DNA from 3 places in the Allobosea sp. NBC_00550 genome. Region 1 is predicted to be linked to each of the others. Evidence: predicted binding sites of a transcription regulator. Region 1 holds the regulator's gene; each other region holds the start of a gene.

Region 1 (4,993 bases):
CGTGGCGATGGGCGCCGGCATCGTGTTTTATTTCGCGGCAGATCGTGAGCCGGCTTTGTGGGCGCCGTTGCTTGGCCTCGTCCTGAGCATTGGACTTGCCTTTGCCTTGCGCTTCCATCGCCTTCCATCGATGGCTTGCCTGGCTGCGGCCGCCGCTTTTGCCGGCTTTGCGGCGGGGGTCTGGCGTACCGCCGACATATCAGCACCGATGCTGGAGCGGCCGCGGATCGGCAAGCTGACAGGCTATGTCGAAACGGTGGAGGCAAGGGACAACGGTGCCCGCATCGTCGTGCTGGTGACCGATCTCGCGGGGGTGCCGGAGGGCGAGCGCCCGAAGCGGGTGCGCGTCAACATCCGCGCCGGCTCCGTCGCGCCCGGGGACCATATCGTCGCGACCGCCCGGCTGCTGCCTCCGCCGGGGCCGGCGCGGGCGGGCGGCTATGATTTCGGCCGCGATGCCTTCTTCAAGGGAATCGGAGCTGTCGGCAGCATATCCGGCAAGCTCGCTTTGGCGCCGCCGCCCTATCCGATGCCGACGCGTCTGGCGATCGATGTGGCGATCGACAAGGCCCGCAACGCCCTGACCCGGCGCATCGCCGAGGCCGGCGGCGGGCAGGGCGGCGCGGTGGCGGCCGCGCTCGTCACGGGCAAGCGCGGGCTGATCACCGAGGCGACCAACAACGACCTGCGCGCCGCCGGTATCTACCATATCGTCTCGATCTCGGGGCTCCACATGGTGCTCGCTGCCGGCACGATCTTCTGGCTGGTGCGAGCCCTGCTGGCGATCTCGCAGACGATCGCATTGCGTTGGCCGGTCAAGAAGCTCGCCGCCGTGGCCGCCATGCTCGGTGCAACCGCCTACTGCATCTTCTCGGGCAGCGACGTCGCGACCGAGCGTTCGCTGATCATGACGCTGGTGATGCTGGGTGCCATCCTGGTCGACCGCGCGGCGTTGAGCATGCGCAACCTCGCGCTCGCTGCGATGATCGTGCAGCTGCGCGAGCCCGAGGCCCTGCTCGGGCCGAGCTTCCAGATGTCCTTCGGCGCGGTCGCGGCACTGATCGCGTTCGCCGAACGTTGGGAGCGGCGGGACCGCGCCCGGCCTCCGCCAGTTCTGCCTTGGCCTGTCGGCCCGCTCTGGACCGCAGCGCTCGGCATCGTCGTCACCACCTTGCTCGCCACGGCGGCGACCGCACCCTTCGGCGCCTATCACTTCCAGACCTTCAATCCTTTGGGGCTGCTCGGCAATGCCATGGCGCTGCCCTTCGTCTCGCTCTTCGTCATGCCGGCGGCGGTCTTCGGCGTTTTGGCCTATCCCTTCGGGCTGGATTGGCCGGCCTGGGCGCTGATGGGGCTCGCCTCGGATGTCGTGCTGAAGGTGGCGCACTGGGTCGCGGCCATCGACCATTCAACGGTGATGATCGCGGCCTTCGGTCCCGCCGTGCTCGTCTGCTTCGTGCTGACATTGCTCTGGCTGACGCTCTGGACAACGGCCTGGCGCTGGCTGGCGGCCATCCCGCTCATGTTCGGCGTCGCCGTCGCCGGCAAGCCCGAGCGGCCGGAGATCCTGATCGAACGCGACGGCTCGGGTCTAGCGCTGCGCGGAGCCGATGGCCGGCTCGCCATCGCCGGAAGGCCCAGCCGCTTTGTCCTGCAACAATGGCTCTCGTCCGATGGTGACAGCCGCTCGCCGGATGATCCGACGCTGCGGGCCGGCATCGTTTGCGACAGCCTGGGCTGCATCGGCCGCACGGCCGATCAGCGCACCGTGTCTTACACGCGCGATCGGCTCGCAATCATCGAGGACTGCCTCCGCGCCGACCTCGTCGTCACCGCGATTTCCTGGAGCGGCGCCTGCAAGGCGAGGTTGATCAGCCGTGGCGCGCTGAGCCGCGACGGGGCGACCTCGCTCTATCGAACAGCGACAGGCTGGAGCAGCCATGTCTCGGAGCAGGGCGCCGCAGACCGTCCCTGGAGCCGCCGCCGCGAGCAGCCGCAGGCGACGCCACCCGCGCCGCGGGCCAACAATCAGCCGCCCACCAACCCGGCATCGGTGTCCGTCGACAGCGACGCCGACATCGAACGGCTTCAGTAGCGCCGCATCAGATTGACGAGACGGCCCTGGATCTTGACCCGATCCGGCCCGAGCACGCGGGTCTCGTAGGCCGGGTTCGCCGCTTCGAGCGCGATCGAGGAGCCGCGCTTGCGCAGCCGCTTGAGGGTGGCCTCCTCGTCGTCGATCAGCGCCACCACGATATCGCCGGTATTGGCCGTGTCCTGCCTGCGGATGACGACCGTGTCGCCGTCGAGAATGCCGGCCTCGACCATCGAATCGCCACGCACTTCGAGCGCGTAATGCTCGCCGGAGCCGAGCATGTCGGGCGGCAGCGAGACGGTGTGGCTGCGGCTCTGGATCGCCGAGATGGGCGTGCCGGCGGCGATGCGCCCCATGACCGGAATCGCGATGGAGGAACGGCTGTCCTCATCGGCTCCGGAACCCGGGCGTGGCTTGCCGAGGCTGGGCTGCGATCCGAGACCGCCCTGGACGATGGCCGGGCTGAAGCGGGGGCGCTGCTGCGGAGCGCCGAGACCATCGGGCATCTTGATGACTTCGAGCGCGCGCGCCCGGTTGGGCAGGCGGCGGATGAAGCCGCGCTCCTCCAACGCCATGATCAACCGGTGGATGCCGGATTTCGAGCGCAAATCGAGCGCGTCCTTCATCTCGTCGAAGGAGGGCGGCACCCCGCTCTCGCGCAAGCGTTCCTGGATGAAGCGCAGGAGTTCGTGTTGCTTGCGTGTCAGCATGGTTGCCGCCAGCCCTTCAAAGCGCAGATTCGAAACAAAGCACGAACACCATACGCGTTCTGCTTGTGTTCCGCAAGCGGCCTACCGCAGCGGTAGGATCCGGCAGGGATCGCCCGTTTTGGCCGCGTCGGCGAAGGCGGGGCGGATCGTCAGCGCCTGGGCTCGCGCCAGCGTGCCGAGCATCGAGGAATCCTGCCGGCCGAAAGGCGTCGCCACCCATCCCTCCGGGGTCAACGCCAGCTCGGAACGCAGATAATCCTCGCGCTCGTCATTCCCCGGCATGTCGCGTCCCAGGACGGCCGGGATGCTCCGGTCCCGATCCGCATCGGCCATGCCGAGCAAAGCCTCGATCAGCGGCAGCACGAAAAGGTGGCCGCAGACGATCGAGGAGACCGGATTGCCGGGCAGGCCGACCACGACCATGCGGCCGAGCCGGCCGGTCATCATCGGCTTGCCGGGCCGCATCGCGATCTTCCAGAAGCCGAGCTCCATGCCCGCCCGCGTCAGAGCCTCCTGCACGAGGTCATGGGCGCCGACGGAGGCGCCGCCGAGCGTGATCAGCACATCGGCATCGGCCGCGCTCGCCTGTCCAATCTTGGCGGCGAGATCGGCATGATCGTCGCGGGCGATACCGAGATCGAGGGGAGCGCCGCCGGCCTTCTCGACCAGCGCGGCCAGTGAAAACGAGTTCGAGGCGACGATCTGGTCGCGCCCGACGGGCTCGCCGGGAGCGACCAATTCGTCGCCGGTGGCGAGGATCGCGACGCGGGGCTTGCGCCGGACCGGCAGCGCCGGATGCCCCATCGCCGCCGCGAGCCCGAGCGCGGCGCTGTCGAGCACGCGCCCGGTTGCAAGCAGGACATCGCCCTCATGGAAATCGAGCCCGGCGGCGCGCAGGAACTTGCCCTTGGTCGGCGGCACGCGCACCCGGATCGCGGGGCTGTCGACGCCGTCGGCATCTTCCTGGATCAGGATGGTGTCGGCGCCGGCCGGCATCGGTGCGCCAGTGAATATCCGCACCGCCTGGCCCGGCCCGACGCCGCCCTCGAAAGCCCGGCCGGCGGCGGATTCGCCGATCACGGCGAGGCTGACGCCTTCCGCCATGTCGTCGCCGCGTACGGCGTAGCCGTCCATCGCCGAGTTGGCGAAGGGGGGCTGGGTGCGCAGCGCCCTCACGTCGCCGCCGAGCACGCGCCAGGCGCATTGGGCGAGCGGCAGGGTCTCGGTTCCGGTCGGCCCCGGAATGCTGTCGAGCAACGCCTTGCGCGCGACGGGGACCGGGGTGAGCGCCATCAGAGCATAATGCCGAAAAGTGGGAACCGGTTTTCGGGCGACATCATGCTCACTCCTCTAACCAGCCTTCGCGTCGTAGTCGCCGGACTGGCCGCCGGATTTGTGCACGAGCCGGATATTCTCGATCCGCATCGCCCGGTCGACCGCCTTGACCATGTCGTAGACGGTGAGGCAGGCGACCGAGACGGCGGTCAGCGCCTCCATCTCGACGCCGGTCTGGCCGGTCATCTTGACCTCGGCGCGCACGCGCACACCCGGAAGCGCCTCGTCGAGATCGAGATCGACCGCGATCTTGCTCAGCAGCAGCGGATGGCAGAGCGGGATCAGATCATGCGTGCGCTTGGCCGCCATGATGCCGGCGAGCCGCGCCGTGCCGAGCACGTCGCCCTTCTTGGCGTTGCCATCGCGCACGATCGCCACCGTCTCCGGTGCCATCACGATGCTGCCCTCGGCTATTGCCGTGCGGGCCGTCTCGGCCTTGCCGCCGACATCGACCATATGCGCCTGGCCCTGGGCGTCGAGATGGCTGAGCCGGCTCACGCCGCGTTCTCTTGCGCCTGCCCGGTCAGCAGCGCCCGCGTTGCCGCCGTGACGTCGGCCTGCCGCATCAGGCTTTCGCCGACGAGGAAGCTGCTGACGCCGATCGTGTTGAGCCGGGCGACGTCGGCATGGGTGAAGATGCCACTCTCGCTGATGACGATACGGTCGGCGGGCACGCGCGGCGCCAGCCGCTCGGTCACGGCGAGATCGACGTTGAAGCTGCGCAGGTCGCGGTTGTTGATGCCGAGCAGCCGGCTTTCGAGCTTCAGTGCACGATCGAGTTCGGCGTCGTCATGGACTTCGACGAGCACGTCCATGCTCAGCTCACGCGCGGTCTCGTTCAAGGCCCTGGCGG
Region 2 (4,993 bases), 1.9 Mb from region 1:
TTCACCCGTGCTGAGCTTCGACCAGCTTTCAAAAACCTATGCCGACGGCACCCGCGCCTTGTCGGCGATCACGCTCGATGTCGGGCGCGGCGAGATTCTCGCTTTGCTCGGCGGCTCCGGCTGCGGCAAGACGACCCTGCTCCGGCTCGTCGCCGGGCTCGACCGCCCCAGCGCCGGCGAAATCCGGCTCGACGGCGAGGTCATCGCCGAGCCGCGCGCCGATGTCGGCGTCATCTTCCAGGAGCCGCGGCTCTTCCCCTGGCTCAGCGTCTCCGAGAATGTCGGCTTCGGCCTGTCGCATCTTTCCGCCTTCGAGCGGGAGGGGCTGGTGACCAATGCGCTGGTCCGCGTCGGCCTCGCCGGCTACGAGAAGCGCTGGCCGCGCGAACTCTCCGGCGGCCAGCAGCAGCGCGTCGCCATCGCGCGCGCCCTCGTCACCCGGCCGAAGCTCCTGCTGATGGACGAGCCCTTCTCGGCGCTCGACGCCACGACGCGGGCGAGCCTGCACGGCCATCTGCTGGCGCTCTGGCAGGAAAGCCGGCCGACCGTCGTCATGGTCACCCATGATGTCGAGGAAGCTGTGACGCTCGCCGACCGCATCGTGGTCATGCAGCCCAAGCCCGGCCGCATCTTCGACGAACTCGACAACCCGCTCGCCCGCCCGCGCGACCGGCTCTCGCCAGCGTTCGAGGCGGCTAAGCGCGAGGCGCTGCGCACGCTCGACCGCTCGCTGCGTAACGAGGTCCCGCATCAGGAAAGGACGGCGGAGACGGCCGGCATGTGGTGGTAGCCTGTCCGGATCGCATCAGCCGGACTGGCACCCAGGTCGTCTTGAGCCTATCAGCGCCTTAACGCGATCTTCCGCTCGAACAAGAGGTTCAGCCCCATGGACGTCACCGCACTGCGTGCCCTGCAGGCTCCGCTCAAGGACGAGTACCGGACCAATCCCGAGGCCGCCATCATCACGCTGAAGGCGCATGGCGAGCTCGACGACCAGCACATCGCCTGCAAGGTCGAAACCGGCCGTGCCATCGCGCTCGCCGGCCTTCATCCTGCGACGGGCGGCTCGGGCGCCGAGCTCTGCTCCGGCGACATGCTGCTGGAGGCGCTGGTCGCCTGCGCCGGCGTGACGCTGAAGGCGGTCGCGACCGCCCTCGAGATCGAGCTGAAGAAGGGCGTCGTCCACGCCGAGGGCGATCTCGACTTCCGCGGCACGCTCGGCGTCGCCAAGGATGCGGCTGTCGGCTTCAAGGCGATCCGGCTCTCCTTCGATGTCGAGACCGATGCGCCGCAGGAGAAGCTCGACACGCTGCTGAAGCTCACCGAGCGCTATTGCGTCGTCTTCCAGACCCTGAACGTGAAGCCGGAGCTTTCCGCAGTGCTCAGCCGCGGGTGATCACTCCGCCGCGGCCTTCAGCTCCAGCCCCTTGGCGAAGGGCAGCTTCGGTTCGCTCTTCTCGTCGTCGAAGTCGAGCGCGCCGATCCTCTCGGCGCGGGTCGTGACCTTGCCGGCCGAGGTCTTGATCTGGCCGACATCCTCCTGCGCCTGGCGGAAATGCGTGTCGAGCTTGTCGACGCGCTCGCCCAGCCGTCGCACATCGTCGAGCAGCTTGCCGACCTCGGTCTGGATGACCTGCGCCTCCTCGCGCATGCGCGCATCGCGCACCAGCGACTGCATGAGCTGGATCGCCAGCGCCAGCAGCGAGGGCGAGACGATCATGATCCGCGCCCGGTGCGCCCGCTGCACGACATCGTCGAAATACTCGTGCAGATCGGCATAGATCGACTCGGACGGCACGAAGAGCAGCGCGACATCCTGCGTCTCGCCGGGCAGGAAATAGCGTTCGGCGATGTCCTTCACATGCACGCCGACATCGCTTCGCACGCGCTGGCCGGCGGCCTTCTTCGCATCCTCGCCGCGCGCCTCGCGCAATTGCGTGAAGCTCTCCAGCGGGAATTTCGCGTCAATGACCAGCCCACGCCCGTCTCCGGGCAACGTCACCAAGCAGTCCGGCCGCTTGCCGTTCGAGAGCTGCGGCTGGAAGGCGAAGAAGGCGGCGGGCAGTCCGTCGCGGATGATCGCCTCCATCCGCCCCTGGCCATAAGCGCCGCGCGCCTGCTTGTTGGAGAGTACGTCCTTCAGCGTCACGACCTCGGAGGTGAGGTCGGTCAGGTTCTTCTGGGCGCTGTCGATCACCGCCAGCCGTTCCTGCAGCTTGCCGAGGCTCTCGGTGGTCTGTCGGACATTCTGCTCGAGGCCCTGGCCGACCTTGTGGCTCAGCCCGTCCATACGATCGGCGACGAGCCGCGCGAGATCGCCCTGCCGGGTCGAGAGGATCTCGGCCATGGACTGCATGCGGCCGGCGAGCTCGGCCTGCTGGCGGTTCATCTCGGCGACCTTGTCGTCCATCTCGCGGGCCCGTTCCGCCGCCATGGCGGCTTCGATCGCGCGGCTTTGGCCGCCACGCCAGGCGGACAGCACCACCATCAGCAGAAGCATGAGGCTCAGGCCGGCGAAGCCGAGCGCCGCTTCGGCCCAGGTCACCGGGCGTTCGAGCAGGGTGAAGGCGATCTCATTCATGACGCGAGCCTAGCCGATTCGAGGCGGTATTGCGAACGAAAGCGGAACAGTTTGACCGCTTGCCCACAAATGCTTATGTCCCGCCTTGTTCAGCCTTTTTCCTGCGGAATCCCATGGCCATTCGCCCGCTCGTCATCCTGCCCGACGCCCAGCTCCGTCTCGTCTCGAAGCCGGTCGCAGCCGTCACGCCCGATATCCGGGCGCTGGTCGAGGATATGTTCGAGACCATGTACGACGCGCCTGGCATCGGGCTTGCGGCGATCCAGATCGGCGAGCCGCTGCGCATCGTGACGATCGACCTGGCGAAGCGCGAGCCGAAGGAAGGCGAGGAGCCGGAGCCGAAGAAGCCGCAGGTCTTCATCAATCCGGAGGTCACCTGGTCCTCGGACGAGTTCAATGCCTATGAGGAAGGGTGCCTCTCGATCCCCGAATATTACGAGGAGGTCGAGCGCCCGGCGCAGGTGAAGGTCCGCTTCATGGATCTCGACGGCAAGGTGCAGGAGATCAAGGCCGACGGGCTGCTCGCCACCTGCCTGCAGCACGAGATCGACCATCTCAACGGCGTGCTGTTCATCGACCATCTCTCGCGGCTGAAGCGCGAGCGCGTGACCAAGAAATTCGCCAAGGCCGCCAAGCGCGAGCGGGCGGCGTAACGAGCAGTCGTCACCCGAGCCCTCATCCTAAGGAGCCGCGGCACGCGGCGTCTCAAAGGATGCTTCGGGAGGCGGCTGGATCATCCTTCGAGACGCGCCTCGCGGCGCTCCTCAGGATGAGGGCTGTTCTATTCTTTCCGGCGCTGCGCCGGGGCTGAGGTAAATCGAGCGTATGAGTTTGCGCGTCATTTTCATGGGCACGCCGGATTTCGCCGTGCCGGTCCTGACCGAGATCGTCGGCCAGGGGCACGATGTCGTCTCCTGCTACACCCGCGCTCCGGCGCAGGCGGGCAGGGGCCTCGAACTCAAGCCTTCCCCGGTCCATAGGGCGGCCGAACGCTTCGGCATCCCGGTCTTCACGCCTGCGACGCTGAAGACGCCGGAACAGGCCGAGATCATCGCCTCGCATCAGGCCGATGTCGCCGTCGTCGTCGCCTACGGCATGATCCTGCCCCAGGCGATCCTGAACCTGCCCGAGCTCGGCTGCCTCAACCTGCATGCATCGCTGCTGCCGCGCTGGCGCGGCGCGGCGCCGCTGCAGCGCGCGATCATGGCCGGCGATGCCGAAACCGGCGTCTGCGTGATGAAGATGGAGGCGGGGCTTGATACCGGCCCGGTCGGCATGGTCGAGACGCTGACGATCGGGCCGGATCTCACCGCCGGTGAACTGCACGACCAGCTCAGCATTCTCGGTGCCGACCTGATGGTGCGGGCGCTCGCCGCGCTCGGGCGCGGCGGCCTGCAGTTCACGCCCCAGCCGGAGGAGGGCGTCACCTACGCCGCCAAGATCACCAATGCAGAGGCCAAGCTGAGCTGGGCGCAGCCGGCGCAGCAGGTGCACGACCGCGTTCGCGGGCTCTCGCCGTTCCCTGGCGCCTTCGCCGAGATCGATCTCGGCAAGGGGCCGGAGCGGCTGAGGATCCTGCGGACGGCGCGCGCCGGCGGAGCGGCCCAGCCCGGCACGCTGCTCGACGACGAGGGCACGGTCGCCTGCGCCGTCGGCGCGGTGAAGCTGCTGCAGGTCCAGCGCGCGGGCAAGGCGCCGATGAGCGGGGCCGAGTTCCTGCGCGGCGCCCGGCTCGGAGCCGGCGACAAGCTTTAGCGGAGCAGGCCATTGTCCGAAAACCGCTTCGCATTGTTCGGTGGCCGGCTCTGATGCCGCGCTACAAGCTCGTCATCGAATATGACGGCACGCCGTTCTCGGGCTGGCAGCGCCAGGTGAACGGCCCCTCCGTGCAACAGAGCGTCGAGGAGGCGGTCGAGGCCTTCTGCGGCCACCCCGTGCGCCTGCATTGCGCCGGCCGCACCGATGCCGGCGTGCACGCCACGCATCAGGTCGCCCATGTCGATCTCGACAGGGAATGGCGCACCGATGTGGTGCGCGACGCCACCAATGCCCGGCTGAAATCCCGCGTCCCGGTCGGCGTGCTCAGCGCCGAGGCGGTGTCCGACGATTTCAACGCCCGGATATCGGCCAGGCGCCGCTATTACATATACCGCATCCTCGACCGGCGCGCCCCGCCGGCGCTCGACCGCGACCGCGTCTGGCATGTGCCGGTCAGGCTGGATCACGAGGCGATGGACCGGGCCGCCAAGGCGCTGCTCGGCCATCACGACTTCACGACCTTCCGCGCCGCCGAATGCCAGGCCAACAGCCCGATGCGCACGCTCGACCGGCTCGATGTCCGGCGCGAGGGCTCCGAGATCGTGGTCTACACCGATGCCCGCTCCTACCTGCATCATCAGGTCCGCTCGATCG
Region 3 (4,993 bases), on a different replicon from region 1:
CCCGCCCCCGTCGCGCTCCGCGGCAGGCGCAACCACTGCTGCTCCCGATATTTGTCTATGTCTTTTTACATGTCGCCTATTTCAAGCGAAAGTAAGAGAAAGCAGCGGGGCGGCTGAGCGCTGGTCTCAAACGATTGCGGAGCAACGATAGGATGGGCAAAGAGGAATACATTAGCGAACTCATCCAAAAGCTCGAAACGACACAGCCGCTAGGGGAGGAAGAGCAGCGACTGCTTCGCCAACTGCCCCTGAACATCCGGCACTACGAGGCGGGGCAGGATATTGTCCGCGAAGGTGAACTCGCCAAGCAATGCTGCCTCGTTATCGGCGGGCTCGTGTGTCGTTATAAAATTGTCGGGGAGGGGCAGCGGCAAATCATATCGCTCCATCTTCCGGGAGACATCCCCGACATCCATTCGCTGGTACTCCCACGGATGGATCACAATCTGGGAACCCTCACTTCTGTAACGGTGGGTTTCATCCCGCATGAACCGGTCAGAGCGCTCACCCGCAGCTCCTTTCGCATTGCAGAGGCATTCTGGCGCGAGACGTTGATAGAGGCTTCGATCTATCGTGAATGGATGGTCGGGATTGGGAAGCGCCCCGCTGCAAGCCGCATTGCCCACTTCCTGTGTGAATTCATCACGAAGATGAAAGCCATCGGCCTGTCAGACGGCATAACCTGCAATCTGCCCATGACCCAGACGGAAATCGCCGATTCACTGGGCCTGTCGACCGTCCATATGAACAAGCAGCTGCGGAAAATTCGCGAAACCGGCCTGGTTCGTATCCGGGCGAGCCGTATCACGGTTCTGAATTGGTCGGGTCTCTGCGAGTTGGCGGAATTTGACGCGGACTACCTGCATTTGCGGGAACAGACGCCCAGTTAATATTTGCGGCGCCGTGGAACAGATGACAACGCGCGGCATTCCCTGCTTATGCCCCAGTATTTCTTTCATACTCAAGACGGTGTTAAAATAGACATCGACGATGAGGGTACTGACTTACCCAATGACGCGGCCGCAATGTTAAAAATTTCCGGACGGTCACCATATTTTATTGCATGTTGCGATCGTAAATATTTCGCATCGAATTTTGAACGGCCAACCCGGCATTAGACGGCGAAAATTTCAGCCTTGAGTTAGGTCGGCCGCTGAACACTCAATCACGCAGATAACTCGATACTCCGGTAGAAAGAGGCTCGCAAAGACTACGCTGAGGGCGAATTCATCCGCTGTCTGGAGAGACGCCGAACGTGGGCGCGCACGCGAGCCGTGCGCGAGGGCAACAGGCAGAGAGCGCCGCTCGATCCGGCCGTGCACCGCTGGGTACGAGAAAATTGATTCCATTGAGCAGTATGAAGCGGCCACGCAGCGCGTTCATGAACACTCCGGCCGCAATGAGCGCAGCCCTAAAGAGGCTGAGCTGCAAGCGCTCGTTGAGGCCATCCGAGTGGGACAAGACCCACGATGACGCGACCTCGTGGGTCTAGCAGCCGCTATGACAGGCCGGATTACAGGGCCCGAATTGAGAGAAGCACTCCGCTCGCTCGGACTAACGTCCTTGGAATTGAGTCGGCTGATCGGCGCCCCTGAAAGAAGGGTACTTCGATGGCTTCATGACGAAGAGGCGACCCCACGATGGCTCCGCAGCTATTGTGCAGCCATGACAGTTCCAGAGGCAAAGGCCCTTGCATTGGCCTCCCGCGCTGGACCGTGGGCTGACGCGGCAGACCGGAAGGGATGACAAGCCTGAGTTCACTCACTGTTCCAGGAAATCGATAGCTGTCATGTTTGGAACTTGTGCGATCTACCGATGTTATCGGGATAGCCCTCGAAGAAAGACCGCAGCATGCCCGCCGAAAACCCCGCAGTCGCAAGCTTGAAGATCGAACAACGTGCGCAACGTCAGGCTGCTCGTAATAAGGGCCGTGACGCCGAACTTCACGATGCGTTGGAGGGTACATTCCCGGCGAGCGACCCGCTTTCGATGCAAACTTCAGTCACGCCCGGTGCCGCGGAAAACGAATTCGATAACGAGTTGTTCGATATCGCGGGCGAGCGCGTGAGTGAACTTCAGCAGCTGCTCCTCGATGAAATTCGGGCCCGGCCCCTACGGACGCTGGGCTGGGCCGCGGCGGCAGGCGTCGTTCTGGGCTTCTGGGCCGCCAGATAGCTTGTTGGCGCCCTGTGCGCATACCTCGCCGCTCAAGCGACCGGGGCGGTTAAGCTCGCTGCGCTCCGTTGCGGACCACTAGCGTGGCGGTACTCGTCACCATTTTTGCTGGGCGAGAGAGACAGGCTGACTGCAACGTTGTCCCCTTTTTGTGGCCCATCAGCCGCAACCTGGTTCGACATGGCGTAACCGCGTAGACGCGACATCGCGACCTCCCGAAGGAGATCATCGACGGACGCTACCGTATGTTCGGTCAGCGGCGCGGGGGGACACTAAGAGGCACGCGAATTTAAGCACCGCTTTTCAGCGTGAGGGGTCTTGCCCATGGCGGCCGCATGGGCCGGCAAACTGAGCTCCAGGTGGCCGGATCATTGCCCCCGGCGAACACGATTAGATCGGCCGTTTTCCCAGCGTCGCTCTTGATGCGCTTGAGTACGCCGCCATCCTCGACGGTGAGGCAGTCGTACTCTACGAGCATGGCGCATCGAATTTTGACGCTGGATTGCGCGGTGGGCCTGGAAGGCGTCATCGCTAAGTCGCGGGACACTCCTTATCGAGAGGGGCGTTGCAGGGCTCACGATCAGTTGCGTGCGATCGGAAAAAATCGTCATCGTGGGTTTAAATGACCGAACAACTGCGCGACGCTCGTGTTTATCTACGATCTTTTTTGAGATAGAACCGCAGTTCTTGTTTCGTTCGGGAGCAGCGCATGGCACGCCGTTCAGGCAGCGCCGATCTTCCGCTTCATCATGGCCGCGTACCGGGATGGCTCGGGCAACGCATGTCGAGATTGGGGGCGGTCATCTGCGAGGCGATCATTCACCATTACGGTCGCGAGGAATTGCTGCGGCGGCTCGCGCACCCCTTCTGGTTTCAGTCCTTTGGCGCTGTGATGGGGATGGATTGGCATTCGTCGGGGATCACTACGAGCGTCATAGGTGCGCTGAAGCGTGGACTCGCCCCGCTATCCGGCGAGCTGGGACTACATGTCTGCGGCGGCAGGGGCCGCCATTCGAGGCAGACGCCGTTCGAGCTACAGCAGATCGGTGCCAGAACCGGGTTCGATGGAGACGCGCTCGCTAAAGCCAGTCGTCTTGTCGCCAAAGTGGACAGCGCAGCGGTTCAGGACGGTTTCGATCTTTATCTACACGGCTTCTTCGTCACGGATGACGGCCAATGGGTAGTTGTTCAGCAAGGGATGAACGGTGATGGCGGCATCGCTCGCCGCTACCACTGGCAGTCGGAGGGTCTGGGAAGCTTTGTCGAGGCGCCGCACGCCGCCATCGATGGCGAGAGCCAGGGCAGGATCATCAATCTCACCGATGCCCGAGCTGCCCCCTCCCGTGATGGCCAGGTCGCTATTCTTCGTGACGTCGGACCGGACGCCATTGTTCGCGAGTACACTGCCTTGGAGCGAGGCCGTGCAGTGCCCGCGCTGTCGCCCGCGCAGCTCGCCTTGCCTCATCTGGTGATGCCCGCCCACCACGCCGTCAGGCCGAAGGATGTCCTTGCCCGAAGGCTTCATGGTGCCCTCGCAGCTGCAGCCGATCGCGCGCCTCATGACTTCTCGGAATTGCTGCTTGTCCCCGGTGTTGGAGCGCGCACGGTACGCTCTTTGGCGATGGTTGCCGAAGTCGTCCACGGAGCGCCGTACCGGTTCAGTGACCCCGCCCGGTTTTCGCTTGCTCACGGTGGCAAGGACCGTCAGCCTTTTGCCGTTCCGACCAAGATCTATGATCAGACGATTTCGGTTCTCAAATCGGCCGTTGAACGCGCAAAGCTAGGCCAGGACGATCGGCTGGCCGCCATCGCGCGCCTCGACCGGGAAAGCCGCCGATTGGAGGGCCTCGTGGAAGGCCCCTCGCTGGAAGAATATGTCCGCGAAGAGTGGCGGCGTTCGGCGGAATATGGCGGCCGAAGCGTTTTCGGCTGGGAGCGCGACGAGCTCGCCGACAGCAACGAACCGAGCAAACAAGCGACTCGCGCTAACTGACTGGCCGTCTCGGCCGCTCATTTCCCTAACCCGTCGGGAACGGCCGGCTCAAATGCGGCGAGCCCGCCAGACCGAAGCGCCAGGGGCGATCGGCGGCCCGAGAGATGCCGATCCGCACGCCGGCGATAATCTCGGGTTCGCCTGAGCGATCCATCACCGAAAACGGCGGCGCGCTTAAACTAAGGCAATCGTGAGCGGCGGTTATGCCAAGGGCCTGGGCCAAGCGCCCGGGCCCCGAACATAGAGGTCGAGTCGAACCCCGGCGCGCTCGCATCTGGTCCAGCCCATATTTCGGGTCGAGGGCCCGGATCAATACGGCCCCGTGATCGGTCGCAACAATGTTCAAGCACCAGTGCAGCCCGTAGGAGCGATAAACATAAGCGCGCCAAGCAGGCCCGAACATCGCGACGTTTGCCATGCTGGGACCGCGAAAACTGTGAGACGCCGGATCGTCAGCCAGATAGGCTTCGGTCTCGACGATCGTTCCGCCCACTCCATCGACGGTCAGATCCATGCCGATGAGGCGCGGAGCGAGCTGCAACGCGTCCATTTCGTTCAATTTATCGATCATATCGGGCTTTTCGTCAGAGGTTTGGCGAACGAAGACCCTGTTCCACGCGAAATACTTCCTGACTCATGCGTCGGCCGCCTCCCGATCAGCGGCATCGACGAGCAGCTTAAGCCCGTTACGGACGGCCATCGTGAGCTCTGGATCATCGTTGTTGTGGCTGCGAACGACCAAGCGTTCTATCTCGCTATCCAGTTCGTGGCGTAAGGTTGACCGACGGCCCCCTGACCCGTCCTCATTGGCTTGACGAATTGCGA

Evidence for each region. The regulator LexA, encoded in region 1, represses DNA repair genes until DNA is damaged. The targets are predictions, from matches to a motif close to TGTTCNNNNTGTGTTCNG.
Region 2: the regulator LexA is predicted to act here: its motif matches at 2,613-2,630, upstream of NWE53_RS24690 (DNA recombination protein RmuC).
Region 3: the regulator LexA is predicted to act here: its motif matches at 2,858-2,875, upstream of NWE53_RS29810 (DUF763 domain-containing protein).

Annotation. Positions count from the first base shown of each region.
Region 1 is NZ_CP102772.1:1,383,001-1,387,993, reverse strand. Features, by position in the region: gene NWE53_RS06505 (ComEC/Rec2 family competence protein) at 1-2,095, shown strand, start outside; gene lexA (transcriptional repressor LexA) at 2,089-2,805, opposite strand; gene NWE53_RS06495 (molybdopterin molybdotransferase MoeA) at 2,887-4,098, opposite strand; gene moaC (cyclic pyranopterin monophosphate synthase MoaC) at 4,156-4,638, opposite strand; gene trpC (indole-3-glycerol phosphate synthase TrpC) at 4,635-4,993, opposite strand, start outside.
Region 2 is NZ_CP102772.1:5,196,131-5,201,123, forward strand. Features, by position in the region: gene NWE53_RS24680 (ABC transporter ATP-binding protein) at 8-790, shown strand; gene NWE53_RS24685 (OsmC family protein) at 887-1,396, shown strand; gene NWE53_RS24690 (DNA recombination protein RmuC) at 1,397-2,581, opposite strand; gene def (peptide deformylase) at 2,695-3,234, shown strand; gene fmt (methionyl-tRNA formyltransferase) at 3,407-4,336, shown strand; gene truA (tRNA pseudouridine(38-40) synthase TruA) at 4,390-4,993, shown strand, end outside.
Region 3 is NZ_CP102773.1:575,311-580,303, reverse strand. Features, by position in the region: gene NWE53_RS29820 (Crp/Fnr family transcriptional regulator) at 153-890, shown strand; gene NWE53_RS30160 (DUF6894 family protein) at 939-1,118, shown strand; gene NWE53_RS29815 (hypothetical protein) at 1,852-2,175, shown strand; gene NWE53_RS29810 (DUF763 domain-containing protein) at 2,885-4,168, shown strand; gene NWE53_RS29805 (DNA-3-methyladenine glycosylase) at 4,194-4,739, opposite strand; gene NWE53_RS29800 (hypothetical protein) at 4,803-4,993, opposite strand, start outside.